4 regions of the Rhizobium sp. PAMB 3174 genome follow, and region 2 is predicted to be linked to each of the others. Evidence: predicted binding sites of a transcription regulator. Region 2 holds the regulator's gene; each other region holds the start of a gene.

Region 1 (7,130 bases), 1.5 Mb from region 2:
GAAATCGACAAGGTCGGAAAGGTTTATACCGGCGGCGTTCAGGCCGTGGATAACGTTTCGATCTCGATCGCCGATGGCGAATTCATCGTGCTGGTCGGTCCGTCGGGCTGCGGCAAGTCCACGCTTCTGCGCATGGTCGCCGGGCTGGAGACGATTTCCAGCGGCACCGTCAGCATCGGCGGCAAGGTCGTCAACCGCATGGAGCCGGCCGAACGCGACATCGCCATGGTGTTCCAGAACTATGCGCTCTATCCGCATATGAGCGTCTACCAGAACCTGGCCTATGGTCTGAAGAACCGTGGCACACCGAAGGCCGAGATCGACGCGCGCGTCGCCGAAGCGGCCCGCATGCTGCAGCTGGAGCCTTATCTCGACCGCAAGCCGCGCGCCTTGTCCGGCGGCCAGCGCCAGCGCGTCGCCATGGGCCGCGCCATCGTGCGCAAGCCGGCGGCCTTCCTCTTCGATGAGCCGCTGTCGAACCTCGACGCCAAGCTGCGTGTCTCCATGCGCGGCGAGATCAAGCAGCTGCAGCGCCGCCTCGGCACGACGTCGATCTACGTCACCCACGATCAGCTCGAAGCCATGACGCTGGCCGATCGCCTCGTAGTGCTGAATGGCGGCCGTATCGAGCAGATCGGCACGCCGCTCGACGTCTATCACAATCCGGCCTCCACCTTCGTCGCGAGCTTCATCGGCTCGCCGGCGATGAACCTCGCCAAGGCATCCGTCGACGGCAACCAGCTGTCGATCGGCTCGGCCGTGATCGACCTTGAGGGCCGCTCGCTTCCGTCCGGTCCGTTGACCGTCGGCATGCGCGCCGAGGACATGAAGGTCTCCGAGGGCGGTGTGATCCGCATGAAGGTTTCCTACGTCGAGGAGCTCGGTTCGCAGCGCCTCGTCCACGGCATGGTCGGCGACGAAATGCTGAGCGCCGCCGTGCCGGCGCAAACCCCGATCGGCGACGATGTCGCCTTTTCGATCGTTCCCGAGCGGCTGCATTTCTTCGAGACCTCTTCGGGCCGGCGCATTGTGGCGGCGGGTGCCTGAGCGGCATGCGCTAAGCGACCCGCTCGCTAAAATTTTAACGAGCGGGTGAACCGGGACGAAACCCCCTGCATGCTAGGCCTTTTCGGCACAAACAGCATGTGGGGGATACCATGCCTTTGAAATTCATTGCCGCCGCCGTCGTTCTGGCGATCAAAGTACGCAACCGCTCTAACGAGTCGGCGCGAAGCCCTGTCGTCGCGAGCGGGCTCGACGCATTCGAGATGAAGCCGGCGCCCATCAATCCGGACTGGATCATCGAGGGAAATCCGGAAGCGCGTTGCGGCTTCCAGCCCGAGTCGGAAAACCGTGCCGTCATGACCGCCGTGTGGGATTGCACCGCCGGCACGTTCCGATGGAACTTCAGCTGGGAAGAGACCGTCCTGATCCTCGAAGGGGAAGTCGAGGTCACGGCTGAAGACGGAACTGTCACCGTCTTGCGCAAGGGTGATGTCGGCTATTTCGCCAGTGGTACCTGGGCGACCTGGCGGGTCGAAAACTATGTCAGGAAGGTTGCGGTCCTGCCCAAGCCACGCTCGATGCTCATTGCGGCCATGACGCGGCTCGCAAGCCCCCGGGCGTCCCGCGCCGGCGCGCAATGGGCTGCCTGATCAGGCTGGCTCTTCGACCGCAAATCGCAGCCTGCGGCCCGTTGCCATTCGGGCCGCCTCACCCTAAATGAGGATGGCCTTTCAAACGGGGAGTTCTCATGGCGGCGATCAAGAATGTAGCGGTCCAGATGGATCATGTGTCCGGCATCAACATCGCCGGCGATTCCACCTTCGCCATGAGCCTTGAAGCGCAATCGCGCGGCTACAAGCTTTTCCATTATACGCCGAACAAGCTGAGTCTCCGCGACGGCAAGGTCTATGCCACCGTCGAGCCGATGGAACTGCGCGACGTCAAGGGCGACCATTTCACGCTCGGCGCGCCGGAGCGCATCGATCTGTCGACCATGGACGTCGTCCTGCTGCGCCAGGATCCGCCCTTCGACATGGCCTATATCACTTCGACCCATCTGCTCGAACGCATTCATCCCAAGACGCTGGTCGTCAACGATCCGGCATGGGTGCGCAATTCGCCGGAGAAGATCTTCGTCACCGAATTCGCCGACCTGATGCCGCAGACGCTGATCACCCGCGATTTCGCCGAGATCGCCCGCTTCCGCGACGAGATGGGCGATATCATCCTGAAGCCGCTCTACGGCAATGGCGGCGCTGGGGTCTTCCACTCCTCGCGCGACGATCGCAACTTCACCTCGCTTCTCGAAATGTTCGACCAGATGTTCCGCGAGCCCTTCATCGCCCAGCAGTATCTGCCGGCCGTGCGCAAGGGCGACAAGCGCATCATCCTCGTCGACGGCGAGTTCGCCGGCGCGATCAACCGCGTTCCGGCCGAAACCGACAGCCGCTCCAACATGCATGTCGGCGGCCGCGCCGAGGCGACCGAACTGACGGCGCGCGAGAAGGAAATCTGGGAGCGCATCGGCCCGTCGCTGAAGGAGCGCGGCTTCCTGCTCGTCGGCATAGATGTGATCGGTGACTACATGACCGAGATCAACGTGACGTCCCCGACCGGCATCCGCGAGGTGAAGAAGTTCGGCGGCGCCGATATCGCCTCGCTTCTCTGGGATGCGATCGAACGCAAACGGACCTGATCGCGGGTTCCTTGAACCGCAGTGGACCCCACCTGTTCTCGGGCTGCAACCTGATGCAACCGTAGAGCTATCCTTGCGTGCATTTGTTCTGTTAATGTTCTTGTCTTGTCCGATCTGATATGCAACACTGCCTCCGGTAGCTCATGAAGAGCCCGGCAGGCGATGGTTGTGCCTGCCGCTTCCATGATGGAGGGGACAGGCATGGTCGCTCGCGTCAGTACGGTCGCATTCCAGGGCATCGAGGGCGTGCCCGTCGATGTTCAGGTCATGGTCGCCCCCGGCAAGGTGGGAATCCAGATCGTCGGTCTGCCGGACAAGGCGGTGGCCGAAAGCCGCGAACGGGTGCAGGCCGCCCTGCATGCCTCCGGCCTGTCGCTGCCGGGCAAACGCGTCACGGTCAATCTCGCACCGGCGGACCTGCCGAAGGAAGGCTCCCACTTCGACCTTCCGATTGCGCTCGGATTGATGGCCGCTCTGGGCGCCATTCCGGCCGATGCGCTCGGCGGCTATGTGGTGCTCGGCGAACTCAATCTCGACGGCACGATTGCCGCTGTCGCCGGTGCGCTGCCGGCCGCGATCGGCGCCAATGCGCTCGGCAAGGGGCTGATCTGCCCGGCCGAAAGCGGCCCGGAGGCCGCCTGGGCCGGTGCCGATATCGACATTCTCGCACCCCGCAGCCTGATCGCGCTCGCCAATCATTTCCGCGGAACGCAGGTCCTCTCACGTCCGAAAGCGGCGATCCGCGCCAATCCCGCCAACCTGCCGGATCTGGTCGAGATCAAGGGGCAGGAAAGCGCCAAGCGGGCGCTCGAAGTGGCCGCGGCCGGAGGGCATAATCTGCTGATGGTTGGCCCGCCCGGTTCTGGGAAATCGATGCTGGCGTCGCGCCTGCCGTCCATCCTGCCACCGCTGTCGGCCGGCGAACTGCTCGACGTTTCCATGGTCCATTCGATTGCCGGACAGCTCTCCGGCGGCAAGCTCTCCGACCGCCGGCCGTATCGCACGCCGCACCACTCGGCGACCATGGCCGCGCTCGTCGGCGGCGGGTTGAGGGCGAAGCCGGGGGAGGCGTCGCTTGCCCATCACGGCGTTCTCTTTCTCGACGAACTGCCGGAATTCTCGCCGCAGGCGCTTGATGCACTGCGCCAGCCTCTCGAAACCGGCGAATGCATCATCGCCCGGGCCAATCACCGGGTCTCCTATCCGGCCGAGTTCCAGCTCGTCGCCGCCATGAATCCCTGCCGCTGCGGCATGGCCGGCGAGCCGGGGCATTCCTGCGCCCGCGGTCCGCGTTGCGCCGCCGATTATCAGGCCCGCATTTCCGGGCCGCTGCTCGACCGTATCGATATCCGCATCGACGTGCCCGCCGTCTCCGCCATCGATCTCATCCAGCCTGTCGCCGCGGAGGCGAGTGCCGATGTCGCCAGGCGCGTGGCCCGCGCTCGCGCTTTGCAGCGCGACCGCTTTGCCGAGCTCGGCGAGGCGCGGTTGCGCATCAATGCGCGCGCCTCCACCGCGCTTGTCGAAAAGATCGCCAATCCGGATCCCGGTGGCCTGCAGCTCCTGCGCGACGCCGCAGAGAAGATGAAGTTTTCCGCGCGTGGCTATCATCGTGTCCTGAAGGTGGCGCGCACGCTCGCCGATCTCGACGGCGTGGAAACCGTCGGCCGCATTCATCTCGCCGAGGCGATCTCCTATCGCATTGCTGGAGAGAGGCTCACGGCAGCGGCTTGACCGTGTCGATCGCGCGACAAACAGAAACGCGGGAGGATTTCTCCTCCCGCGTTACAAATGGCAGCGAGTGTGCCGTGTCGGCTCAGCCGCCGAGGCCGTCGAACAGAGCCGTCGACAGGTAGCGCTCGGCAAAGGACGGGATGATGACGACGATCGTCTTGCCGGCGTTTTCCTCGCGTTGGCCGACCTTGATCGCCGCCGTCAGTGCCGCGCCGGACGAAATGCCGACCGGAAGGCCTTCGAGGCGGGCAACCTCGCGGGCAAGCGAGAAGGCTTCGTCATTCGTGACCGTGACGATCTCGTCATAGACATGCGTGTCGAGGATCGGCGGCGCGAAGCCGGCGCCGATGCCCTGGATCTTGTGCGGACCCGGATTACCGCCGGAAAGCACCGGGCTGTCGGCCGGCTCGACGGCCACGACCTTGACGCCCGGCTTCTTGGATTTAAGCACCTGGCCGACGCCTGTGATCGTGCCGCCCGTACCGATGCCGGCAACGAAGATGTCGACCGAACCGTCGGTATCGTTCCAGATTTCCTCGGCCGTCGTCTTGCGGTGGATTTCGGGGTTGGCCGGGTTTTCGAACTGCTGCGGGATCACGGCGCCCTCGGTCGAGGCGGCCAGTTCCTCGGCCTTGGCGATCGCGCCCTTCATGCCCTTCGGGCCTTCGGTTAGCACCAGTTCGGCGCCGAGCAGCGCCAGCATCTTGCGGCGCTCCACCGACATGGTTTCCGGCATGGTGAGGATCAGCTTGTAGCCCTTGGCGGCGGCGGCAAAGGCCAGTGCGATGCCGGTATTGCCGGAGGTCGGTTCGACGAGCGTCGTCTTGCCGGGGGCGATCTTGCCTTCTGCTTCCATGCTCTCGATCATGGCGACGCCGATGCGGTCCTTGACGGAGGAGATCGGGTTGAAGAATTCGAGCTTGGCGAGAAGATTGGCTTTCACGCCCTTGGCCTCGGCCAGCTTGTCGAGACGCACGATGGGCGTGTCGCCGATCGTGTCGATGATCGAATTGTAGATCCGGCCGCGGCCGGGCTTGCGTGCATCTGCCATGGTGCTCTCCCTTGATTGGTTGTGAGCCAAGATAGGGTGCCGCCGCCGGAATTGCCAGCGACCGCAGAGCCGCCGAAGGTTCAGACGGAGAATGCAATTTCGATTTTCGACCCGCTGCGGGAATGTCGTTTCATGTTCCGGCAAATGCCACGGTGACAAGAAATCCCTTGCCGGCAAAATCGCAATCACGCTTCATTCGGCCATTCAACCCGCCGCAGGAACACAGCCCATGCCGGATCTCGCCCATATCGCAGGCTTTGCCCTTATTGCGCTCGGCATGGTGCTGACGCCGGGTCCGAACATGATCTACCTGATCTCACGGTCGATCTGCCAGGGACCGGTTGCCGGGCTGATCTCGCTTGGCGGCGTGGCGCTCGGTTTCGTCTTCTACATGCTCTCGGCCGCCCTCGGCATCACAGTTCTGGTCATGGCGGTGCCGCTCGCCTATGACGCCCTGCGTCTGGCGGGCGCCCTCTACCTTCTCTATCTCGCCTGGAATGCGGTCAGGCCCGGCGGGCACTCGCCCTTCGCCGTCCGGCAGCTGCCGAAGGACAGCCCGAGGAAGCTGTTTCTCATGGGGCTTTTCACCAACCTGCTGAACCCGAAGGCGGCCGTGCTCTACCTTTCCCTGCTGCCACAGTTCATCGACCCGGCAAAAGGTCAGGTCCTGCTGCAGTCGCTGGTCTTCGGCAGCACGCAGATCGCTGTCAGCGTCACGGTAAACGCCATCATCGCAGTCACGGCCGGCTCGATCGCGCTATTCCTCGCCCGTCGTCCCTTCTGGGCGAGCGTGCAGCGCTGGCTGATGGCAACGGTTCTGGCGGGGCTTGCCGCCCGCATGGCGCTGGAAGGGCGGCGCTAAGGTCTCAGTTCGCCCGAACGGCGATCATCGCCGCGGCCCCGGCAATGAAGCTTGCCGCCACGCGGTTCAGCACCTTGAGCTGCTTCGGCTTCTGCAACAGGCCGCGGGCGCGGGCCGCGAGCAGCACATAGCCGCCGAGCACGAGCGTCAGCACGGTCGCGGTCGCGCCGACGAGTTCCAGGAAGCCTGTGGCGTTGACGCTTGAGACATCGATCAGCGTCGGCACCAGCGCGACATAGAAGAGCATCGGCTTCGGATTACCGAGCGTGGTGAAGAGGCCGGAGAAGAGCGGCATCCATATGCCGGTCTTCTTCTCCGCCGTCACCTCTCGCGGCAGGATGCCGGCGGTCCAGATCTTCCACGCCACATAGGCGAGATAGACCGCGCCGAGATACTTGATCACCATGAAGGCCGTCGAGAAGGTCTCGGCGATATAGGCGAGCCCGGCAATGACGGCGCTCAGGAACACGAGGTCGCCGAGCATCATGCCGATCGCCATCGGAAAGGTGGCGCGAAAGCCGGAGCCCAGCGCACGGGCAATCAGCGCGGTCACGCCGGGGCCAGGAATGAGCGCGGCCACGAAAAGCGCGCCGGTATAGGTCAGCAAAGCTGCGAACGTCATCAAGCACCTTCCATCTGCAGCCAGCGTCATACGCCTGTGTATCTTTGGCGGCAAGCCGCGGGAAAAGTCCTTGCAATGCACCGCGTCGCAGCGCCGCCTCAATGACAGTCGTCGATCGTTCGCATCACAGTTTCGCCGGCAAGATGCATGGCCAGCATGT
Region 2 (7,130 bases):
AAGAAGGCCCTGCCGGACCTTCCGGTCGTCAATTACGTCTGCCCGAGCGTATGGGCCTGGAAGGAATACCGGGCGACAAAGATGCTGGCCTATGTCGATCGTGTTCTGGCCCTGCTGCCCTTTGAGCCTGCCGTGATGGAGCGGCTTGGCGGGCCGAAGACGGATTTCGTCGGCCATCGCCTGACGAATGACGGGGATCTTCTGGCGGTGCGCCGCGCCCGGCTGGACAGGCCGGACCCACAGGCTGCGGAGCCGAAGACGGTGCTTTTGATGCCGGGCTCGCGCGGCGTCGAGATCAAGTTCCTGTTGCCTGTCCTCGGCGAGGCGATGCGCGCCCTGCGCGAGCGACATCCCGACATGCGCTTCGTTCTGCCGGCAGTGCCCCGGCAGGAGGCGCGCATTCGCGAGGTTATTGCCGACTGGCCGGAGCAGCCGGAGATCGTCGTCGGTGCAGAAGCAAAATGGAAGGCGCTTGCCGTCGCGGATGCCGCGATTGCGGCGTCCGGCACGGTGATCCTCGAACTGGCGCTCGCACGCGTGCCGGTCGTCTCCATCTATCGTGGCGACTGGATCATCAATCTGGTTGCCAACCGCATCAAGGTCTGGAGTGCCGCCCTGCCGAACCTGATTGCCGACTACACCGTCGTGCCCGAATATTTCAACGACATGCTGCGGCCCGGCCGGCTGGTGCGATGGGTCGAGCGCCTGATCGTGCCGAGCCTGGAACGGCAGGCGATGCTGCAGGGATACGACACGGTCTGGGAACGTCTTTCGACCGAAAGGCCACCCGGAGAACTGGCTGCCGAGATCATCCTCGATGTGCTGAAAACGAAAAAACCCGGTCATTTCTGACCGGGTTTTTTATGTCCGCCGAGAGGCGACGTCTTAGCGCTTGGAAACCGGAATGTAGTCGCGCTTCGGCGAACCGGTGTAAAGCTGACGCGGACGGCCGATGCGCTGCTGCGGATCCTCGATCATTTCCGCCCACTGTGCGATCCAGCCGACGGTGCGGGCGAGAGCGAACAGCACGGTGAACATGGTCGTGGGGAAGCCCAGCGCCTTCAGCGTGATGCCGGAATAGAAGTCGATGTTCGGATAGAGCTTCTTCTCGATGAAGTAGCTGTCGGTGAGCGCGATGCGCTCCAGCTCCATGGCGACTTCCAGAAGCGGATCGTCCTTGATGCCGAGCTCGCCGAGCACTTCATGGCAGGTCTTCTGCATGATCTTGGCGCGCGGATCATAGTTCTTGTAGACGCGGTGGCCAAAGCCCATCAGGCGGAACGGATCGTTCTTGTCCTTGGCGCGTTCGACATATTCCGGGATCCGATCGGCGGTGCCGATTTCCGAGAGCATGTTCAGTGCCGCTTCGTTGGCGCCGCCATGTGCCGGGCCCCAGAGGCAGGCAATGCCGGCCGCGATGCAGGCGAACGGATTGGCGCCCGACGAACCGGCCAGGCGAACCGTCGACGTCGAGGCGTTCTGCTCGTGGTCGGCGTGCAGGATGAAGATGCGGTCCATGGCGCGCGAAAGCACCGGATTGACCTTGTACTCTTCACACGGCACGGCGAAGCACATGCGCAGGAAGTTCGACGAGTAGTCGAGATCGTTCTTCGGATAAACGAAGGGCTGGCCGATATGGTATTTGTAGGCCATGGCCGCGATCGTCGGCATCTTGGCGATCATGCGCAGGCTTGCGACCATGCGCTGATGCGGATCGGTGATGTCGGTCGAGTCGTGATAGAAGGCCGACAGCGCGCCGACGCAACCGCACATGACGGCCATAGGGTGGGCGTCGCGGCGGAAGCCGGTGAAGAAGCGGCTCATTTGCTCGTGAACCATCGTGTGATGCGTCACGCGGTAGTCGAAGTCCTTCTTCTGCGTTTCGGTCGGCAGTTCGCCGTACAGCAGCAGATAGCAGGTCTCGAGGAAGTCGCCGTGTTCTGCGAGCTGCTCGATCGGGTAGCCGCGGTGCAGGAGCACGCCTTCGTCGCCGTCGATAAAGGTGATCTTCGATTCACAGGCGGCGGTCGAGGTGAAACCCGGATCGTAGGTAAAGGAGCCGGTGTGCTTGTAAAGCGTGCCGATATCGACGACGCTCGGGCCAATGGTGCCTTCTCGAACCGGCAATTCGACCTGCTTGTCTCCAAGTGTCAAGGCAGCGCTTTTGTCTGTCATGCTCTTCCTCCAGATAGGGCGGGCTGGCGCCTCTAAGTGGCGCCACGGTTATTAGCGTCAATCGCTTAGCTATATGATCCTGGCGCGGATGCCAAGCTATCCGGCGGCCAAATTGTGCATCGCGAAATCAACTTTGCGACTTTCCCGTGGCCAAGCCGAGCCGCAACCTCGAACTTTGGCATCAACCGTAGTCGAATGACGCGCCATGCGGGGGCTTCGGTTGATTTTTCGTTTGTCGAAATCGCCTTGCGATTGCAGAATGCAACCGGGTGAGGGTGGTCTTTGACGGGGGCCGCATATGGCCGATGCCGGAGAGAAGAGGCGTCTTGGCAACCGGGCGCTGGCGCGCGACCCGCAGCGCGTGGTTCCGCTTGATCTGCCGGCGCCAGAGCGCGGCGGGGCCGGGCGCCATCGCACGTTCCGTCTGGGCGACCTTCACGGAAAACTGCGGCTTGCCCTGGCCGAAGAGCGCCGCTTTCGTCATGACTTTCTCTTCTCGCCGGTCCTGCTCGGACTGGGAGCCGTCGTCTGGTTCAGCCTGGCGCACGACCCGCCCACGCCTGCCATTTTCCTGTTGGCTGCCGTGGCTTTAGTGGGTGCTGTTGCCGCCGGGCATCATCGCCCGCTGATGCGATATGCCGCAATCGCCGTGCTGCTTCTGGCGCTCGGCATGGGGCTGGCTGCTTTCGAGACATGGCGGACCGGGACCGTCGTGCTGGATACGCCGATCGTCACCCGGATCACCGGCCGGATCGAGAGCCGCGAAATCGATGACAATGGCGGCTGGCGCTATCTGATCAATGTCTCGGCGACCAGCGAGCCGGCCCTTCGTCGCCCTCCTGAAAGAGTGGCCGTGCTGGCGCGAAACGACCATGAGCCATTGCTGCCCGGCGAAATGATCAGCGGCAAGGCGCGGCTCTCGCCGCCCTCCGGTCCGGCCCTGCCGGGCAGCTATAACTTCGCATTCTTCTCTTACTATCAGGGGATCGGTGCGGTCGGCTTCTTCTACGGTTCTCCCGAAAGAGTGGCTGTGGGGCAGCGTGCATCCCTTCTTGACCGCGCCCGTCTTGCGATCGAGATGCTGCGCGACACGATTTCCGCCCGTATACGGGCGACGCTCGCAGGCGATACCGGGGCGTTTGCCTCGGCCATCGTCACCGGTCAGAGACGCGCGCTGTCGGATGAGACGGCGGAAGCCTTGCGCATGTCGGGATTGGCGCATGTGATCGCCATTTCTGGCCTGCACATGGCGCTCGCGGCAGGCCTCTTCTTTGCCGGCCTGCGCACGACACTCGCCCTGTTCCCGGCCCTCGTGCAACGCTTCCCGGTCAAGAAATGGGCCGCTGCCGCCGCCCTGGCCGGGGCATTCGGCTATCTGCTGATTTCCGGATTGCAGGTATCGGCGATCCGTGCCTTCATCATGCTGGCATTGATGCTGGTCGCAGTCCTCATCGACCGGCCGGCGATCAGCCTCAGGAACGTCGCGCTCGCGGCGCTGATCATTCTTGCCGTCACGCCGTCCGCCGTCATGGGGCCGAGCTTCCAGATGTCGTTTGCCGCGACGGTGGCGCTTGTGGCGGGATATAGATGGTGGCGGATGCGATCGGTGGACCGGAGCGCGCCGCGCCGCCGGTCCGGTATCATCGCCCTTGCCGCGAAAGCCGGCGGGTTTGCTTCGGCGTTGGCGCTTACATCGGCGATCGGCGGGACTGCAACGGCGATCTTCGCGCTGGAGCATTTCTACCGCCTCGCGCCCTATGGCTTCGCCGCCAATCTCATCGCCATGCCGGTCGTCACCTTCGTGGTCATGCCGGCCGGCCTGGTATCCGTCCTCGCCATGCCGTTCGGGCTCGAGCATTGGCCGCTGCGCCTCATGGGGGTTGGGCTGGACATCGTCATCGCGGTGGCCCGAGAGGTCGCCGGCTGGGACAGCGGAGTTTCATCCGGACGCCTGCCGCCCTATGCCTTCGAACTCTCGGTCGCCGGCTTTCTGCTTCTGGTCCTGCTGCGCAGTCGCCTCAGATATGTCGGCCTGCCGCTGATGGCCGTGGCGGTTGCGCTGATCGCATACGGACCGACAAACTCGTCTCCTGCGCTGATTATCAGCGAGGACGGCAGGCTGGCGGCCCTCATTGCCGATGGACGGCTAGAGACGAACCGCAGTCGTCCGCCATCCTTCATCTTCGAACAATGGCAGCGGGCGCTCGCCATGCCGAAGGGCGAGGGGCCGGACATGGCGGATGGGGAGCCCGTTCCGGCCGACCAGACAGAAAAAGGAGGAGAGCAGCCACGGCTGCCGGCCTCCGTCTTGAATGCGGAGCGACTGGCTATGGAAAAGGCCCTGAATGGGGAGATATCCCGCTTCCACTGCAGGAAGGCCGCCTGGTGCGCCGGTCAGGTTACGGCGTCGGGCGGAACCGCATTGCGGGTGGTGACGGTGGAGAAACCCGCCTATGCCGGACCCGCCTGCGACATCGCCGATGTGGTCATCGTGCCGTTCCGCCTCGGCTACGACACGTGCCGCTCGGGCGCGACATTGCTTATGGCGGAACGGCTGCGAAGAACCGGATCGATCGAACTCCATGCGGCATCGGACGGCATTGGCTTTGAGGCCAGGACGGCAGTCGGCGCAATCGACCGGCCCTGGACCCGGCATCGATACTACGACTGGCGGACAAACGCCTTCCCGATCACGCAGGAAACGGGCACATGGCCGCTTGTTCCACGTCCGCGTTATACGGACGCAGCCAGGCGTGTCACCGGTCAGTGATAGCGGCGGATGAGGCCGACGAGCTTGCCCTGAACCTTGACCCGATCGGAGGCGAAGATACGCGTCTCATAGGCCGGGTTGGCGGCTTCGAGTGCAATCGACGCACCCTTGCGGCGGAAGCGCTTGAGCGTTGCTTCCTCGTCGTCGACCAATGCCACGACGATCTCGCCCGGATTGGCGCTGCTGACATTCTTGATGATGACAGTATCGCCATCGAGGATGCCGGCTTCGATCATCGAGTCGCCCTTGACCTCCAGCGCATAGTGTTCGCCGGAGCCCAGCATTTCCATCGGCACGGACAGGCTGTGCGTGTTGTTCTGGATGGCGGAGATCGGCACACCGGCGGCGATGCGGCCCATGACCGGGACGCTGACGGTGTCGTTCGCCGGTTCCGGTGCCTTGGGGGTGGGCGCGGGCTTCGGCTTGCCGAGGCTGCCTTCGATGACGCTTGGCGAAAAGCCGCGGCGCGGCTGCAGGCTCGGCGAATAGGCTTCGGGAAGCTTGATGACTTCCAGCGCACGCGCCCGGTTCGGCAGGCGGCGGATGAAGCCGCGCTCCTCGAGCGCCGTGATCAGCCGGTGAATGCCGGACTTGGACGCGAGATTGAGTGCATCCTTCATCTCGTCAAAGGATGGCGGAACGCCGGATTCCTTCATCCGCTCGTGAATGAAGAGAAGCAGTTCCTGTTGCTTTCGCGTCAGCATGAATCGGCACCTTCCAGAATCATGAAACAAATACAGAACGGACACTATATGTTCCCACTGTGTTCCGCAAGTGCCTAAAATATCGTGAAAGCGGGGCCCGGTGTCGCAGGAACTGCCGATTTTTGCTGCCGCCGGTCGGCTATGAGCGTTAGCGCGTCGGATCGAGTGCGATGTAGGCGCGCTCGGCTTCCGCTGCGCGTGTCTCGGCGAGCGTGCCGGAGAGAACGGCCTTCATGAGGACGGCCGGATCGATCGAACGCCAGCCGCCACTGACCGCCGTCACGTCGTACCCGTCGGCGGCGAGCCGGTCGGCTTCCGTCTTCTCCAGCGTGATGACGGCCTTGAAGCGATCGCCGGCTTCGACGTCCGCAAGCTTTCGTCGCTGCAGGAAAGGTCGTTCGACGCCGCTGTGCAATCGTGCCTCGGAGGCGACGATGTCAGACCCAAGGAAGACGATGTCGTCGGCGGGCAGGTCGAGCTGGGCGACCTTGTCGGCAATCGGCTTTCCAAGGTCGGGCATGCCGAAGGCGGCGACGACGGGATAGATGGCAAGCAGGATCGCCATTGGCAGGGCGGAGAGTGCCAGAACCATGGGCCGGAAGGCCTCGCGATTGGCGATGCGCCAGACGAGCAACAGGCCGAGGGCGATGGCAACCACGATCGCAACCGTTACCTTGGCACTCAGCAGCTGGGCCGAAACGCCGTAGAGGATGGCGAAGGTGAGGGCCAGGCCGATCACCGAGAATTTGAGAAACAGGCTCAGATAGCGCGATGTCGTCTCGCGCTCCAGCGAGGCGAGGCCGACCGCCATCAGGATCGACAGAGCGGGAAGAGACGGAATGATGTAGCGATGGTCCGGTTTGAAGGCGGGCGCGAACATGGCGATGTTGAGCGCAATCCAGCCTGCAAGCAGCAGGGCCGACGCGCCGAGCTGCCGGAAGCCCGGCACTTTGCGCGTAGCGATCGCGGTCGCCGCAATCACGAAAAGCCAGCCGATCACGGGCGCCAGCAGGCCGGCAAGGCTGAGACCGACGGAGTCGAACACCGCGAAAACCGAGAATTCCAGCTTGGTGCGCACCTGATCGCCGACGAACTGGTTGTCGAGCGCCGAGCTCGACCGCAGCACCTGGTAGACGAACCACCAGCCGGCGAGAGCCATGGAGAAGAGAATCGGCAGCGGGGCGATCAGCCGGCGAAAATGAACGCGGCACGAGGGAAAGAGGACGATCAGACCGAAGACGCAGGCCGGTGGCGCCAGCGCCGGAATGCCCTTCGTCAGGATCGCCATCGCCGTTCCGCCATAGGCAAGCCAGGCGTCCCATCTGTCTTCTTCGCCGGCGAAGAGCAGGCCGGCAAAGCCGTAAAGGGCGATGAGCATGAACAGCGTCAGCGGAATGTCGGGAATCGCCGTGACGGCGGAGCGCAGGAAGACGAAATTGCCGGCGAGCATGGCGAGCGAGAACAGGGCGATCTCATCGTCG
Region 3 (7,130 bases), 2.0 Mb from region 2:
GCTTTCAAGCCGATACGAGCCTTTCGGCATGACCGCAATCGAAGCGATGGCCAGCGGCACGCCGACCGTGGTGACGGTGCATGGCGGGCTCTTCCGGGCGATCAGCTACGGCCGCCATGGCCTGTTTGCCGATCCTTTCGACAAGGAGGATCTGGGCATCACCATGATGAAACCCTTCAAGCATGCGCGGCTCTATGGCCGGCTTTCGCGCATGGGCGCGCACAAATCCCGCAGCCTGTTTACCTGGACCGGCATCGCCCAGCAGCTGATCGCGCTGGTCGAGGGGCGTCCCATGCGCCAGGCCATGGCGCATGACAAGGAATGGGCCGAACCCTGGCACGATGACGACTGATGACGATACGGCTGTTTTCCTCCGACCTCGACGGCACGCTGCTCGGCAACACGCTGGCAGTTTTGCGGTTTCGCGATTTCTGGCAATCCCTTGATCCGGAGTCGCGGCCGTTGCTGGTCTATAACAGCGGCCGGCTGATCGACGATATGGAGGACGTCGTGGCGGAGGAAGGCCTGCCGCCTCCGGATATCTATATCGGCGGCGTCGGCACCATGCTCTCCGGCGACCATCCGGACGTCGACCGGGCCGGTTTTCTATCGATGCTCGGTGAGGATTTCGACGTGATGGCGATCGACGAGGTGATGCGGAGTATTCCCGGCATCGAGCGGCAGCCGGAACGCTACCAGCACGGCCACAAGTCCAGCTGGTATCTGCGCGACGCCGACGAAGCGGAAATTCAGGATATTGAACAGCGGCTGCAGGAGGCCGGCTATGCGGCAAGGCTCGTCTATTCGAGCAGCCGCGATCTCGATGTCCTTCCCGACCGGGCCGACAAGGGCGAGGCGCTGACCTGGCTATGCGACAGCCTCGGCATCAGCCTAGGCCAGGTCGTCGTCGCCGGCGACAGCGGCAATGATGCCGGCATGTTCCGCCTGTCGGAGGTGCGCGGCGTGGTCGTCGGCAATGCGCTGCCGGAACTGGTGGCCCTCACGTCGAAAGACAACCGCTATTACCGCGCGAAGGCGCATATGGCCGATGGCGTGATCGAGGGACTGAAACACTGGGGCGTCGGCCAATAAAAAACCGGCCCGCCGTTTCCGATGGGCCGGTCCGTTCCTGACATCCGCCGGGCTTCAGGCCCAGGGATGAACTTCGGCGTTCTTCTTTTCGAACGTGTCGATCGACGAGACCTTTTCCAGCGTCAGGCCAATGTCGTCGAGGCCGTTCAGCAGGCAGTGGCGCTTGAATTCGTCGATCTCGAAGGAGATCTTGCCGCCATCCGGACCGGTGATTTCCTGGCTCTCCAGATCGACCGTCAGCACGGCGTTGGCGCCGCGGCTTGCGTCGTCGAGAAGCTTTTCCAGCTCTTCCGGCGTCACCTTGATCGGCAGGATGCCGTTCTTGAAGCAGTTGTTGTAGAAGATGTCGGCGAAGCTCGTCGAGATGACGCAGCGGATGCCGAAGTCGAGAAGCGCCCACGGGGCATGCTCGCGCGAGGAGCCGCAGCCGAAATTGTCGCCTGCGACAAGAATCTGGGCTTTCTGGTAGGCCGGCTTGTTCAGCACGAAATCGGGGTTGAGCGAGCCGTCGTCAAGGTAACGGGCTTCCGCGAAAAGACCCGTGCCGAGGCCGGTGCGCTTGATCGTCTTCAGGTAATCCTTCGGAATGATCATGTCGGTGTCGATATTGACGACCGGGTAGGGTGCGGCGACGCCGGTGAGTTTGACGAACTTGTCCATAAGCCCTTCCTGCCTTCTCATACATGAACCGGACGGCGCCTTATGACCGTCCGGAATTTCAGTTGCCCCGGCAATAGAGCAAAATCGGGCAAAAATGAAGAAAAAACTTCTTCTCGCTCAAAGGTCGATGATGGTGCCGCGACCGTCGTTCCAGATGCGCATCCGGTCTTCCTCGCGACCTTTGGCGGTGCGGGCGTGAACGTGGGCCGGCTTCAGGCGAAGGGAGATGGCGCGGCCGATCATCACGAGGGCGAGAATGCCGGTGAAGGCAACCGTCAGCGACGCCGCGAAAACGAACGTCAGGCCGACAAGGGCGGCTCCGGCAACGGTGAGGAGGATGGCGCGAATGTTCTGCATCGGGAAAAATCCTTTCATGATGAGCAATGTGAGATTTCATTGCGGCGCTTTCAAGAGGGATGCGGCCATTTGTCGGAGCTTGCGCGGCGCGGCAAAGCTTGGCATGACTTTGTCATGATGCCTTCAGCGCCCATTCACCCCGTCCGTATCCGCCGCTCGGTGCTTTGCGTGCCCGCGGCCAACCAGCGGGCGATCGCCAAGGTCGCCTCGCTTGGCTGCGATGCCGTGATCTTCGACCTCGAGGATTCCGTCGCCCCGGAGATGAAGGTCGAGGCGCGGCAAAATCTCTTGGACGCACTGACCGACAGGCCCGCCGGCGCAATGGAAACGATCATCCGCGTCAACGAGCCGGGGACCGCGTTTCATACCGCCGACATGGACTGCGTTCTTGCCTGCCGGCCCGATGCCGTCCTCATCCCGAAGGTCGAGGAGCCGGAGGATATCTTCGCCGTGCTCGACCGCCTGGCCGAGGCCGATGCGCCGGAAAGCCTGCGCATCTGGGCGATGATCGAGACCCCCAAGGCGATCCTGAACCTGACGGCGCTCGCGGCGTCCGGCCTTACGCAGGCGTCACGGCTCGATTGCCTCGTCGTCGGGCTCAACGACCTGCGCAAGTCGACCGGCGTCCCGCCGGAGCCCTCCCGCTCCTATCTCGTCCCCTGGCTGATGCAGACAGTGCTGGCGGCGCGGGCCTATGGCCTCGACGTGATCGACAGCGTTTCCAACGATTTCAAGGATCTCGGCGCCTTTGCCGCCGAATGCGCGCAGGGCCGGGCCATGGGGTTTGATGGCAAGATGCTCATTCATCCGGCCCAGATCGGCCCGGCCAATGCGGCGTTCGGACCCAGCGACCTGGCGCTTCGGGAAGCCGAGGCGATCATTGCCGCGTTCGCCGTGCCGGAAGCGGCGGGCATGGGCGTCATCAACATGGACGGGCGCATGGTCGAGCGGCTGCATCTTGCCGAAGCCGAAGTCCTCGTCCATAAGGCGCGCATGATTGCCGAACGCAAAAAGGCCTGACGATGAAACTCTATCGCTTTCTGACCGGTCCGGACGATGCTTCCTTCTGCCACAAGGTGACGGCGGCCCTGAACCAGGGCTGGTCGCTCGCCGGTTCCCCGACCTATGCGTTCAATGCAGAGGCCGGCGTCATGCAATGCGGGCAGGCGGTCGTGAAGGATGTTCACGGCAAGGACTACCAGCCCGACATGAAGCTTTCCGAGCAATAGCTGCGCGGTAAGCTTCAGCGGCTGATCGTATCGGCGGTTTCCTCGATGCGCTGCATGTCGTCGTCGCTCAGGCCGAAATGGTGGCCGATCTCATGGATCAGCACATGGGTGACGATGTCGCCCAGCGTCTCGTCATTCTCGGCCCAGTAGTCGAGGATCGGACGGCGGTAGAGCGTTATGTGGTTCGGCAGCTCACCGGTTTCGAGCGAGAAGCGCTCGGAAATGCCACGGCCTTCGAACAGGCCGAGCAGATCGAACGGTGTTTCCAGCGCCATGTCCTCGAAAACCTCGTCCGTCGGGAAATCGGTCACCTCGATCACGAGGTTGCCGGTCAGCTGGCGAAACTCCTCGGGAAGATTGCCATAGGCCTCTATGGCCAGCGACTCGAAGACGCTGATCGTCGGCGCGTGGCTGTCCCGCCAGTTTTCACTCAAGTCAATGCGGGCCATGTATGCTCCTTGTCATGGCGCTCATATAGCGTTTCCTGCAGATCATTTCGAGACCCTGTCCGGCAGCAGGCCAAAATCCTGAGATTTTGGTTGACTCTTTTCGAGCGCTCTGGAATCCATAAGAACATAACGGGAACATTTGGACCGTAGAGTGCGCAACGCTCCGGGCCGGTTCTGTAAACGTCAAAATTTCCAAGGAGTGAACGTCATGGCAGAGCTGGCCGTGGCGCGGCAGACTGTTGCTGCCCTGCAGGCAGAGATCGATCGCATCGAAGGGCGTGGCGCCGTGGTCGCCGCCGCGCGCAGCGATGCCGCCTGGCAGAAGCGCCAGGAGACGCCGGATCCGGTCGTGCCTCTGGGCATCGCCGAGGTTGATGAGCAACTCCAGGGCGGCCTGCCGTCCTCGGGGCTCGTTGAGCTGCGTTCCGAGCGGTTGTCCGGGGCGGCGGCCGCTAGTGGCTTCGCGCTTGCCGTCTGCGCGCTGATGCAGGCGAGGCTGGAGGCGAAGGGCGGCCATGGGCGCCTGATCTGGATTGCCGATGCCATGGCCGGACGAGAGGCGGGCCTGCCCTATGCCGCCGGGCTCAAGGATTTCGGCCTGCGGCCGGAGAGCCTGCTTTATGCGGCGTCGCGCCAACTGGAGGAAACCCTCTGGTTGACGGAAACGGCGCTCGCTAGCGGCTCGTTTTCCGCCGTCGTCCTGGAGGTCTGCGGCAATCCCAGGCATTTCGGCCTGACGGAAAGCCGCCGCCTGCATTTGCGGGCGCGGGAGGCGTGCGTCCCCCTGCTTCTCGTCCGGCAGGGCGGAGAGGAGGAGGCGAGCAGCGCGCTCCTGCGCCTCAATGTCCGCCCGGCGCCGTCCGGCCTGCGCGGGCTTTCCGACGGAAGCCGGCTGGAGGCGAGCCTTGGCCATCCCGCCTTTCGTCTTACCGTCGAAAAAAGCCATCACGCGATCCTTGCCGAGTTCGAACTGGAGTGGAACCCCGATGACCGTCAGTTTTTCCGCCCTGCCTCTCATGCCGCCGCCGTTTCCGTCCCGGCGGGATCAACGCATTCTGGCACTGGTGTTTCCGCATCTGCCGACGGATCGCATCGCCCGCAGGCGCTGGGGGCTGTCCTGGCGTTCGACAGGGCGTCCTGATCATCCGCCGGTCGCCTGCGTGGCCAAGCTCAACAACGCCATGCGGGTGACGGCGCTCGATGAGGTGGCGGAACGGATGGGCTTCAAGCGCGGCCAGGGCGCGGCGGAGGCGCGCGCCATGTCGCCCGACCTCGATGTCATTGCCGCCGACGAGGCCGCCGACCTGCGCTTCCTGGAGGCCATTGCCGACTGGTGCGACCGGTATACGCCGCTTGTGGCGCTGGATCAGCCGGACGGTCTTTTTCTGGACATCACCGGCTGCGCCCATCTCTTCGGCGGCGAGCAGGCCCTGCTTGAGGATATTCTCACACGGCTTTTCCATATGGGGCTCGATGTGCGTGGCGCGATCGCCCCCTCGCCGGGGCTCGCCTGGGCCTGTTCGCGCTTTGGCGGGCCGGCGGTTTCGTTTCAGGGGGACGAGGCCAGGATCCTCGCTCCGATGCCGCTTGCCTGTCTGCGCCTATCGGCGGAGACGCTTCTGGCGCTTTCTAAGTCGGGGCTCAAGCGGGTCGGCGACATTCTCGGGGCACCCCGCGCGCCTCTGGCCCGACGGTTCGGTCCCGAACCGCTCCTCAGGCTCGACCAGGCATTGGGATCGGTGGGGGAATCGGTGTCGCCGCGCCGTCCGGTCGCCATCTTGTCCGCCGAGCGGCGGCTCTCCGAACCGGTCGGCGATGAGGACGATCTTCTCCATCTCGCCGGACAGCTGGCGGGCTCCCTGAAATCCGGCTTCGAGGCGCGCGGAGAGGGCGGATTGCAGTTCGAGCTGCTCCTCTTCCGGGTCGACGGCAAGGTGTTCCGCATTCTTGCCGGCGCTTCCCTGCCGATCCGCGAGGCGCCGCGCATCGGCGCGCTCTTCAAGGAACGCTTTACGGCCCTGCATGAGAGCTATGATGCCGGCTACGGCTTCGAGATGCTGCGGCTCAACGTGCTGCAGGCAGCGCCCTGCCGTGAGCAGCAGCCGGATTTTACCGGCGAGGAGGATGAGGGCCGGTCGTTTGCCGCCTTCGTCGACCGGGTGAGCGCCCGGCTGGGCGCCGATTGCCTGAGGGTGCCGATGACGCGGGAAAGCCATTGGCCGGAGCGCGCCTCCGTCCTGATGCCGGCAGGCGAGGCCGCCGACTGTCTGTCCGCCGTCGGGCAGCCCCGCCCGCCGCCCTTCAGGGCCGAGCGGCCGCTGCGCATCTTCCGCCACCCCGAACCGGTGGAGGCGATGGCCGACGTGCCCGAGGGGCCGCCCGTCCATTTCCGCTGGCGCCGGGCCCTTCACCGGGTTCTGCGAGCCGAGGGGCCCGAGCGGCTGGCGGCCGAATGGTGGATTGATGGCGAGGCGCATCCGACCCGCGACTATTTCCGGATCGAGGATGAAGCCGGGCGCCGCTTCTGGCTCTTCAGGGAAGGGCTTTACGAGCGGGAAGCCGGCGTGCCGCGCTGGTTCCTGCACGGAGTTTTCGCATGAATGCGGATCAGGGGTTTGCCGAGCTCGGCCTGAAGAGCAATTTTTCCTTTCTGGAGGGCGCGTCGCATCCGGAAGAACTGGCCGTGACGGCGGCGCGAATGAAGCTTGCCGGCTTCGGTCTCGCCGACCGGAACACGGTGGCCGGTGTCGTTCGAGCGCATCTGATGGCGAAGGAGGAGAACATTCCCTATCAGCCGGGCGCCCGGCTGGTGTTTTCCGACGGCACGCCGGACATTCTCGCCTATCCGAAGAACCGCAGGGGCTGGGGGCATCTCTGCCGTCTTCTGACCCAAGGCAATCTGCGTTCGAAGAAGGGGGACTGTACGCTTCATGAAAGCGATCTCTTCGAATGGGCGGACGATCTGCTTCTCGCGGTCCTGCCGGACCGCGATGCGGGCTTTGACGATCTGCTGGCTTTCCTGTCGCGGCTTCGTCGGCGAGCCGGTAGTGATGCCTATCTGGCGCTGGTTCCCCATTATGACGGGCGGGATCGCGAGATCTTTGCCGGCCTTGCCCGGTTGGCCCAGTCAGCCGGATTGAAGCTGCTGGCCACCAATGATGCCCTCTATCACCAGCCCGAGCGTCGCCCGCTTGCCGACGTGGTGACGGCGATCCGCGAGCATGTGACGGTTACCGCCGCCGGTCATCTGCTGTCGCCCAATGCCGAGCGGCATCTGAAGCGGCCGCAGGAGATGACGCGGATTTTCCGGCACTATCCCGAGGCGGTCGCCAACAGCCTTGAA
Region 4 (7,130 bases), 1.4 Mb from region 2:
AGGATGTGCTGGAAGGCGCGCTGCCGGACGCCAGGATCGACCTGACGGCGGCGGCGCCGTCGGATCTGCGCTTGCTGTTTTCGCGGCCGGTCGAGACCATCCGCCTCGAGATCGGCTTCGGCGGCGGCGAGCATCTGGCCCATCGTGCCGCCGAGAAGCCCGAGACCGGTTTCATCGGCGTCGAGCCGTTCGTCAATTCCATGGCCAAGCTGCTGATCGTCCGCGAGGAAAAGGGGCTGGACAATATCCGCGTCTATGACGACGACGCGACTCAGCTTCTGGACTGGATGCCGGAGGCCTCGGTCGATCACATCGACCTGCTCTATCCCGATCCCTGGCCGAAGAAGAAGCACTGGAAGCGCCGTTTCGTCTCGCAGGTGAACCTCGACCGCTTCCACCGGGTGCTGAAGCCCGGCGGCCTGTTCTGCTTCGCCTCGGATATCGATACCTATGTGAACTGGACGCTCACCCATTGCCGTGATCATGGCGGCTTCGAATGGACCGCGCGCAATGCGTCCGACTGGCTGACGCCGTATGCCGGCTGGCCGGGCACGCGCTACGAGGCCAAGGCCAAGCGCGAAGGCCGGTCTTCCGCCTATCTCACGTTCCGGCGGGTCTGACCGACGGCAATTGACCGTCGGCCGGCTGCGATTTGCCTCAGTGCAGGCTGACGGGCGTCAGCTCGTCTTCTGCTGCCTTGAAGAAGGTGCTGGAACGGTTGTCGGTGAGCAGGATCGGCGTGCCGTCGGCGCCGAACAGCGCCCAGAGATCCAGTGTCGGGTCGATTTCGGGCGCTTCCGGGAAGCAGCGCGAAATATCCTCGTGACGCATCTTGCGGATATAGCCCACTTCGCCTTCGCCCAGATGCGCGAATTCGGTCAGCGTGAGTTTCGAATTGGCGGTTTTCATCAGCATTTCAGTTCCTCCACAGCCAGGAGACCGGACCTGTGTCCGTTGTGCTACTGTGAAACCGAAATATTAATTTTCTTTACCATACGCGCCGGCTCCGGGCGAATAAGGTCGACGCAGAGCAGGCCGTTGCGCAGCGTCGCGCCGAGCACATGCATGCCCTCGGCGAGCACGAACATCCGCTGGAACTGGCGGGCGGCGATGCCGCGGTAGAGATAGTCGCGCTCTTCCTGCTCGATCTGTCGGCCACGGATGATCAGCTGGTTTTCCTCCGTCGTGACATCAAGGTCGTCCTCGGAAAAACCGGCGACGGCGAGCGTGATGCGCAGCTTCTCCGGATCGCCGGACCGTCGGTCGGCGCTGATGCGCTCGATATTGTAGGGCGGATAGCCGTCGCTCGCCTTGGAGATGCGCTCCAGCGTCTTTTCCATGGCGTCAAAGCCCAGGAGAAGCGGGCTGGCGAAGGGGGGCATGCGGCTCATTGTTCTTCAAGTCCTTGCTTTCAAGCGACTATGCCGGACCCGCAAGACGGCGTCCGTTACCGGCCAATATGGGGATGACGCGCGCGCCGCGCAACTCACAGGCCGCACCTTTTGGCGAAGTTTTGCAAGACATGGTGTATCGCATATCGCTTCCCGCCGACGGACCGCCATGTCGCCTTGACTTTCGGCCCGACTGTCCTTTTCAATCCGGCTCCCGACAGGCCGCTTCCGGCCGCACATTCCCTCATACAGGACGACATCATGGCCTCTCCCAGAAAGATCATCATCGACACGGACCCCGGGCAGGATGACGCCGCCGCCATCATGCTTGCCTTCGGCAGCCCGGACGAAATCGAGGTTCTGGGCATCACGGCGGTGGCCGGAAACGTGCCGCTGGCACTGACCAGCCGCAATGTCCGCCTGCTCTGCGAAGTCTGCGGCCGGACGGACACCAAGGTGTTTGCCGGCGCCGACAAGCCGATCGCAAGGCCGCTCGTGACGGCCGAGCACGTGCACGGCAAGACCGGGCTCGACGGCCCGGAATGGTGGGAACCGACAATGCCGCTGCAGGAGGGGCATGCCGTCGACTTCATCATCGACACGCTGCGCCGCGAGCCGGAAGGCACGGTCACGCTCTGCACGCTCGGGCCGCTGACGAACATCGCGCTCGCCCTTCAGAAGGCGCCGGACATCGCGCCGCGCGTGAAGGAGCTGGTGATGATGGGCGGCGCCTATTTCGAGGTCGGCAACATCACGCCGGCGGCGGAATTCAACATCTATGTCGATCCGGAAGCCGCCGCCGTCGTCTTCCGCGCCGGCATTCCGATCGTGATGATGCCGCTCGATGTCACCCACAAGCTGCTGACACTGAAGCGCCGGGTCGCCAGGATGGCGGAGATCGGCACGAAGGCGGCGAAGGTCATGGTCGAGATGCTGGAATTCTTCGAGCGCTTCGATATCGAGAAATACGGCTCCGACGGCGGACCGCTGCACGATCCGTCAGTCATCGCCTATCTGATCAGGCCGGAGCTTTTCACCGGACGCGACTGCAATGTCGAGATCGAGACGCAGTCGGAGCTGACGCTCGGCATGACCGTCGTCGACTGGTGGAAGGTGACGGACCGCAAGGTGAACGCCAAGGTGATCGGCGATGCGGATGCGGAAGGCTTCTTCGACCTGCTGACGGAGCGGCTGTCCCGCCTCTGACGACCTAGAGGCGAGCGGCCACTTCCTCGGCCATGGGGATGGACGGTTGCGCGCCCGGCTTCAGGCAGGCAAGCGATCCGGCCGCTGCCGCCCGGCGGAGTGCTGCGGCGAAGTCGAGGCCCTGGTCGAGGCTGGCGGCGAAGTAGCCGCAGAAGGTGTCGCCCGCGCCGACCGTATCGACCGGCTCGATGACGAGGCCCTTGGTGCTGTGGAATGCGCCGTCATGCATGGCGATGACGCCGTCGCCGCCAAGCGTGACGATCAGGGTCTGGCCGGTGGCCGCATGCAGGCGCTTCAACTCGGCGACACGCTCGTCCGCCGTCTGGCTTTCGACGCCGGCCCGTTGGGCGAACTCCGTCTCGTTGGCAATGACGATGTCGGCGCGCTCGGCGAGACGCGCCGCCTCGGCGCTCATCGGCGCGGTATTGAACACGGTGATGACGCCGCGCGCCTTGGCCGCGTCGAGCGCATGTTCGACCGTGCCGGCGGGAATTTCCATCTGCAGCAGCAGGTAGTCGCCCTTCGACATGGCCGCGAGCGCCGCGTCCGCGTCCTCTGTGGTGACCGTGCCGTTGGCGCCCGGCACCACGGCGATCATGTTCTCGCCGTCCGAACCCACCAGGATGAGGGCGGTTCCCGTCGGCTCGTCCGTCTCCTTGATCATGGAGAGACCGGTGCCGGCTTCTCTCAGCATGGCGATTGCCGAACCGGCAAATTCGTCCCTGCCGATCGCGCCGGCCATCTCGACCTTGGAGCCAGCCCGCCGTGCGGCGAGCGCCTGGTTGGAGCCCTTGCCGCCGGCGGCGGTGGAAAATCCGTTGCCGGACACCGTTTCGCCCGGCTTCGGCAGATGGCCCACCGTTGCAATGAGGTCGAGATTGATGGAGCCGAGAATGGTGATCATGAAGGTAAGTCCTGTCTGAAATTTGGCGCGACACTGCCCGACGGGATCACTCCTCGTCAACCAGTCTCAGCGTCAAATGCCCGGTCCTGCTTTCGACCGTGCGATCGGGGCGTGCGGTCGTTGCAGACGGCGCGGGCGCCAACGGCGCCTGCTGCAGCTCCAGCGCCGCGATCTTGTCGCCGCGCCGCGTGAGTTTCGCCGTCGAGGTCAGGATCTGCTCGACATCCTTCTCCGCCATGTTGAAATGCGCCTGCAGCTTGCGCACCCGGTCGTCCAGACGCCCGAGGTCGTCCATGAGGATTGCGACTTCGCCCTGGATCAGGTGCGCCTGTTCGCGCATGCGCTGGTCTTTCAGCATCGCCTGGATGACCTGGATCGACAGCATCAGGAGCGACGGCGAGACGATGATCACCCGGCTGCGCTGCGCCTTCTGGACGACCGCCTCGAATTCCTCGTGAATGCTGGCGAAGATCGATTCGGACGGCACGAACAGGAAGGCCATCTCCTGCGTTTCGCCGGCGATCAGGTATTTCTCCGCGATGTCGCGGATATGCGTTTCAAGATCCCGCCGGAATTGTGAGGCACGCGACTTGCGGTCGTCGGCAGTGGCGGCGTCGCGCATCGCATTCCAGCCTTCGAGTGGAAATTTCGCGTCGATGACGAGCGACGGCGCGCCGTTCGGCATCGTCACGGTGCAGTCCGGACGGGAGCCGTTGGAAAGCGTCGCCTGGAAATGATAGCCGCCCATCGGCAGGCCGTCGGCGATGATCGCTTCCATGCGCGCCTGACCGAAGGCGCCGCGTGTCTGCTTGTTGGAGAGGATCGCCTGCAGCCCGACGACATCCTTGGCGAGCGTCTGGATGTTGTTCTGCGCGGCGTCGATGACGGCGAGCCGCTCCTGCAGCTTGCGCAGATTGTCGCCGGTCGCCCGCGTCTGCTCGTTGATCGAGCTGCCGAGCCGGTGCGCCATGCCGTCGAGCCGATGGCCGATGGCATGGTTCAGTTCCTGCTGGCGCGCGCCGAACACGTCCGCCATGGCGGCAAGCCGGCCCTGCATCTCGGTCTGGCTGCGCAGCAGTTCCATCATCTGGGCGCGGGCCGCCTGCTGCTCCCGGACGGCCTTGCCGCGCAGGCGCAGCACGACAAGCAGAACCAGCAACATGATCACAAAAGCGGCGACGGCGGCTGCCGGAAAGGCGGGCATATTGGCCAGTTCGACAAGGGAAGGGAGATGCGGCATGGCGCTCCAGGGGGCTTTTGGTGGTCTGGACGGCAGTATGGCACGACGGTCGAGAGAGATCAAATAGGGAACAAAATTGGCGTGGCCATATGTTGCCCGGATGCTCAACCAATCGTTAAGGGTGCAGAACTAGAGGGGATGCAGCTTGGGTTAGAATTCCACCCCAAGATGTAAGGATATTCCACATAGTGTTTTTATATTTTAGCGGATTTTAAATAAACCGTTAGAATAGTGAAAGTTATGCAGCAGCGAAGGGTGGCCTGATGGTCACGATCGCGGAACCGGGGGATAAGCATGACAGCGCAACAAGGTAAGTCAGATCTTGCAGATCGCCTGGACTTCGTGGGTCTCGACCACGATGCCAGGAAGAGCCTGCAGGACGTCAGCGATGTCATTCGCGAATCGATCGGCCCTGCGCTGGACACTTTCTACGCCAAGGTCAAAAAGACCCCGCATACCGCCGCGTTCTTCCGCAATGACGATCATGTCGCCGGCGCCAAGAAGCGCCAGATGGAACACTGGGCCATCGTCAGCGCCGCGAAATATGACGAAAGCTATGTGGATGGCGTGACGGCGGTGGGCCGCGCCCATGCCCGCATCGGCCTGGAGCCGCGCTGGTACATCGGCGGCTATGCCGTCCTCATGGACCAGCTCGTCAGGGCGCTGGTCGACAAGCGCTGGCCAAGCCGCTTCGGCAAGGGCAAGTCTGCCCGGCTGGCCGACGAGATCGGCGCGGTCGTCAAGGCGGCGCTGCTGGACATGGACTACTCGATTTCCGTCTACCTCGACATCCTCGCCCGCGAACGCGCCGAGGCCGAGGAGGCCAAGCGGATCGCCGAGGCCGAGCAGGCCGCAGCTCTCGCCGAACTCACCAAGGCGCTCGACGCGCTGTCCGAGGGAGACCTGGAGGCACGGCTGCCGCAGGACATGCCGGGCAATTTCGCCAAGATGGTCGCCGACTACAACCAGGCCATGGACGGCCTGCGCGAGACGATCGGCACCGTGGGAAGCGCCGCCGAGCGCATCCTCAGCGAGACGACCGGCATTTCCGAATCGGCCGACGACCTGGCGCATCGCACGGAGCAGCAGGCCGCAGGCCTTGAGGAAAGCACCGCCGCGCTGCACGAGCTCACACAGAACGTGACGACGACTGCCGAGGGCGCCGCGAAGGCATCCGGAGCGGTCAAGGCGGCCCTCGGCGAGGCGGAAACCTCCGGCGCCGTGGTGCGCCAGGCGGTGACCGCGATGGGCGAGATCGAGAAATCGTCGGAGGAAATCTCCAAGATCATCGGCGTCATCGACGAGATCGCCTTCCAGACCAACCTGCTGGCGCTCAATGCCGGCGTCGAGGCGGCGCGTGCCGGTGAAGCCGGCCGCGGCTTTGCCGTCGTCGCCCAGGAAGTGCGCGAACTGGCGCAGCGCTGCGCCGGCGCGGCCAAGGAAATCAAGGGCCTGATCTCGCAGAGTTCTAGCCAGGTGCAATCCGGTGTCGGACTGGTCAACAGCACGGGCGAGGCGCTGGAAAGCATCATCCACCGCATCGGCGAGATCGACGCGACGGTTTCCGGCATCGCCGGCGCTGCCTCCGATCAGTCCGGTGGCCTGCGCGAGGTCAACCAGGCGATCGCCGCCATGGACCAGATCACCCAGCAGAACGCCGGCATGGTGGAACGCACCTCCGGCCAGACGCGCGCACTGCGCGACGAAGTCGAGCGGCTGACGATGGCACTGCGCCGCTTCCGCACCCATGGTGGCGAACGGCAGTCGAACGACGCCGGGCATTTCCAGCCGTTGCGCCGCAGCGCCTGACGAACAGGGCGTGTGCCGGCGAAAAAAGTTTCGCCGGCTTTGTTTGTCCGCATTCACTCCGCGCAAAAGATGGGGTAAGGGACGACGCCATGACGATCAAACCACTTATCATACTGCCGGATCCGGTGCTGCGTCAGCTCTCCGCCCCCATCGAACAGGTGGGCGACGACGTGCGCAAGCTGGCCGACGACATGCTGGAAACCATGTATGACGCCCCCGGCATCGGCCTGGCCGCGATCCAGATCGGCGTGCCGAAGCGCATGCTGGTGATCGACGTGTCGCGCGACGACGAGGACAAGGCGCCGCAGGTTTTCATCAATCCGGAAATCCTCGCCACGTCCGATGACCGTTCGGTCTACGAGGAGGGGTGCCTTTCCATCCCGAACTACTATGCCGAGGTGGAACGCCCGGCATCGCTGACCGTGCGCTATGTCGACCGCGATGGCAAACAGCAGACCATGGATGCCGACGGCCTGCTGGCGACCTGCCTGCAGCACGAGATCGATCACCTGAACGGCATCCTGTTCATCGATCACATCTCCAAGCTGAAGCGCGATATGGTGATCCGCAAGTTCACCAA

What was found. Region 2 encodes LexA, which represses DNA repair genes until DNA is damaged. Its sites were predicted from a motif close to TGTTCNNNNTGTGTTCNG; they were not measured.
Region 1: the regulator LexA is predicted to act here: its motif matches at 2,786-2,803, upstream of ACU5AY_RS15315 (YifB family Mg chelatase-like AAA ATPase).
Region 3: the regulator LexA is predicted to act here: its motif matches at 3,908-3,925, upstream of ACU5AY_RS17785 (ImuA family protein).
Region 4: the regulator LexA is predicted to act here: its motif matches at 4,797-4,814, upstream of ACU5AY_RS14970 (DNA recombination protein RmuC).

What each region holds. Positions count from the first base shown of each region.
Region 1 covers NZ_CM128608.1:3,186,080-3,193,209, reverse strand. The annotation lists gene ACU5AY_RS15330 (sn-glycerol-3-phosphate import ATP-binding protein UgpC) at 1-1,047, shown strand, start outside; gene ACU5AY_RS15325 (cupin domain-containing protein) at 1,158-1,655, shown strand; gene gshB (glutathione synthase) at 1,754-2,701, shown strand; gene ACU5AY_RS15315 (YifB family Mg chelatase-like AAA ATPase) at 2,903-4,435, shown strand; gene cysK (cysteine synthase A) at 4,518-5,486, opposite strand; gene ACU5AY_RS15305 (LysE family translocator) at 5,716-6,348, shown strand; gene ACU5AY_RS15300 (LysE family translocator) at 6,353-6,970, opposite strand; gene ACU5AY_RS15295 (SRPBCC domain-containing protein) at 7,069-7,130, opposite strand, start outside.
Region 2 covers NZ_CM128608.1:1,731,635-1,738,764, reverse strand. The annotation lists gene lpxB (lipid-A-disaccharide synthase) at 1-852, shown strand, start outside; gene gltA (citrate synthase) at 886-2,175, opposite strand; gene ACU5AY_RS08285 (ComEC/Rec2 family competence protein) at 2,474-4,945, shown strand; gene lexA (transcriptional repressor LexA) at 4,939-5,649, opposite strand; gene ACU5AY_RS08275 (ArnT family glycosyltransferase) at 5,798-7,130, opposite strand, start outside.
Region 3 covers NZ_CM128608.1:3,705,189-3,712,318, forward strand. The annotation lists gene ACU5AY_RS17750 (glycosyltransferase family 4 protein) at 1-352, shown strand, start outside; gene ACU5AY_RS17755 (HAD-IIB family hydrolase) at 352-1,092, shown strand; gene leuD (3-isopropylmalate dehydratase small subunit) at 1,147-1,752, opposite strand; gene ACU5AY_RS17765 (hypothetical protein) at 1,870-2,109, opposite strand; gene ACU5AY_RS17770 (HpcH/HpaI aldolase/citrate lyase family protein) at 2,224-3,129, shown strand; gene ACU5AY_RS17775 (DUF1737 domain-containing protein) at 3,132-3,338, shown strand; gene ACU5AY_RS17780 (metallopeptidase family protein) at 3,353-3,787, opposite strand; gene ACU5AY_RS17785 (ImuA family protein) at 3,996-4,928, shown strand; gene ACU5AY_RS17790 (Y-family DNA polymerase) at 4,852-6,387, shown strand; gene ACU5AY_RS17795 (error-prone DNA polymerase) at 6,384-7,130, shown strand, end outside.
Region 4 covers NZ_CM128608.1:3,113,464-3,120,593, reverse strand. The annotation lists gene trmB (tRNA (guanosine(46)-N7)-methyltransferase TrmB) at 1-620, shown strand, start outside; gene ACU5AY_RS14990 (BQ00720 family protein) at 658-915, opposite strand; gene ACU5AY_RS14985 (Hsp20 family protein) at 960-1,391, opposite strand; gene ACU5AY_RS14980 (nucleoside hydrolase) at 1,653-2,597, shown strand; gene ACU5AY_RS14975 (ribokinase) at 2,602-3,501, opposite strand; gene ACU5AY_RS14970 (DNA recombination protein RmuC) at 3,548-4,741, opposite strand; gene ACU5AY_RS14965 (methyl-accepting chemotaxis protein) at 5,036-6,550, shown strand; gene def (peptide deformylase) at 6,640-7,130, shown strand, end outside.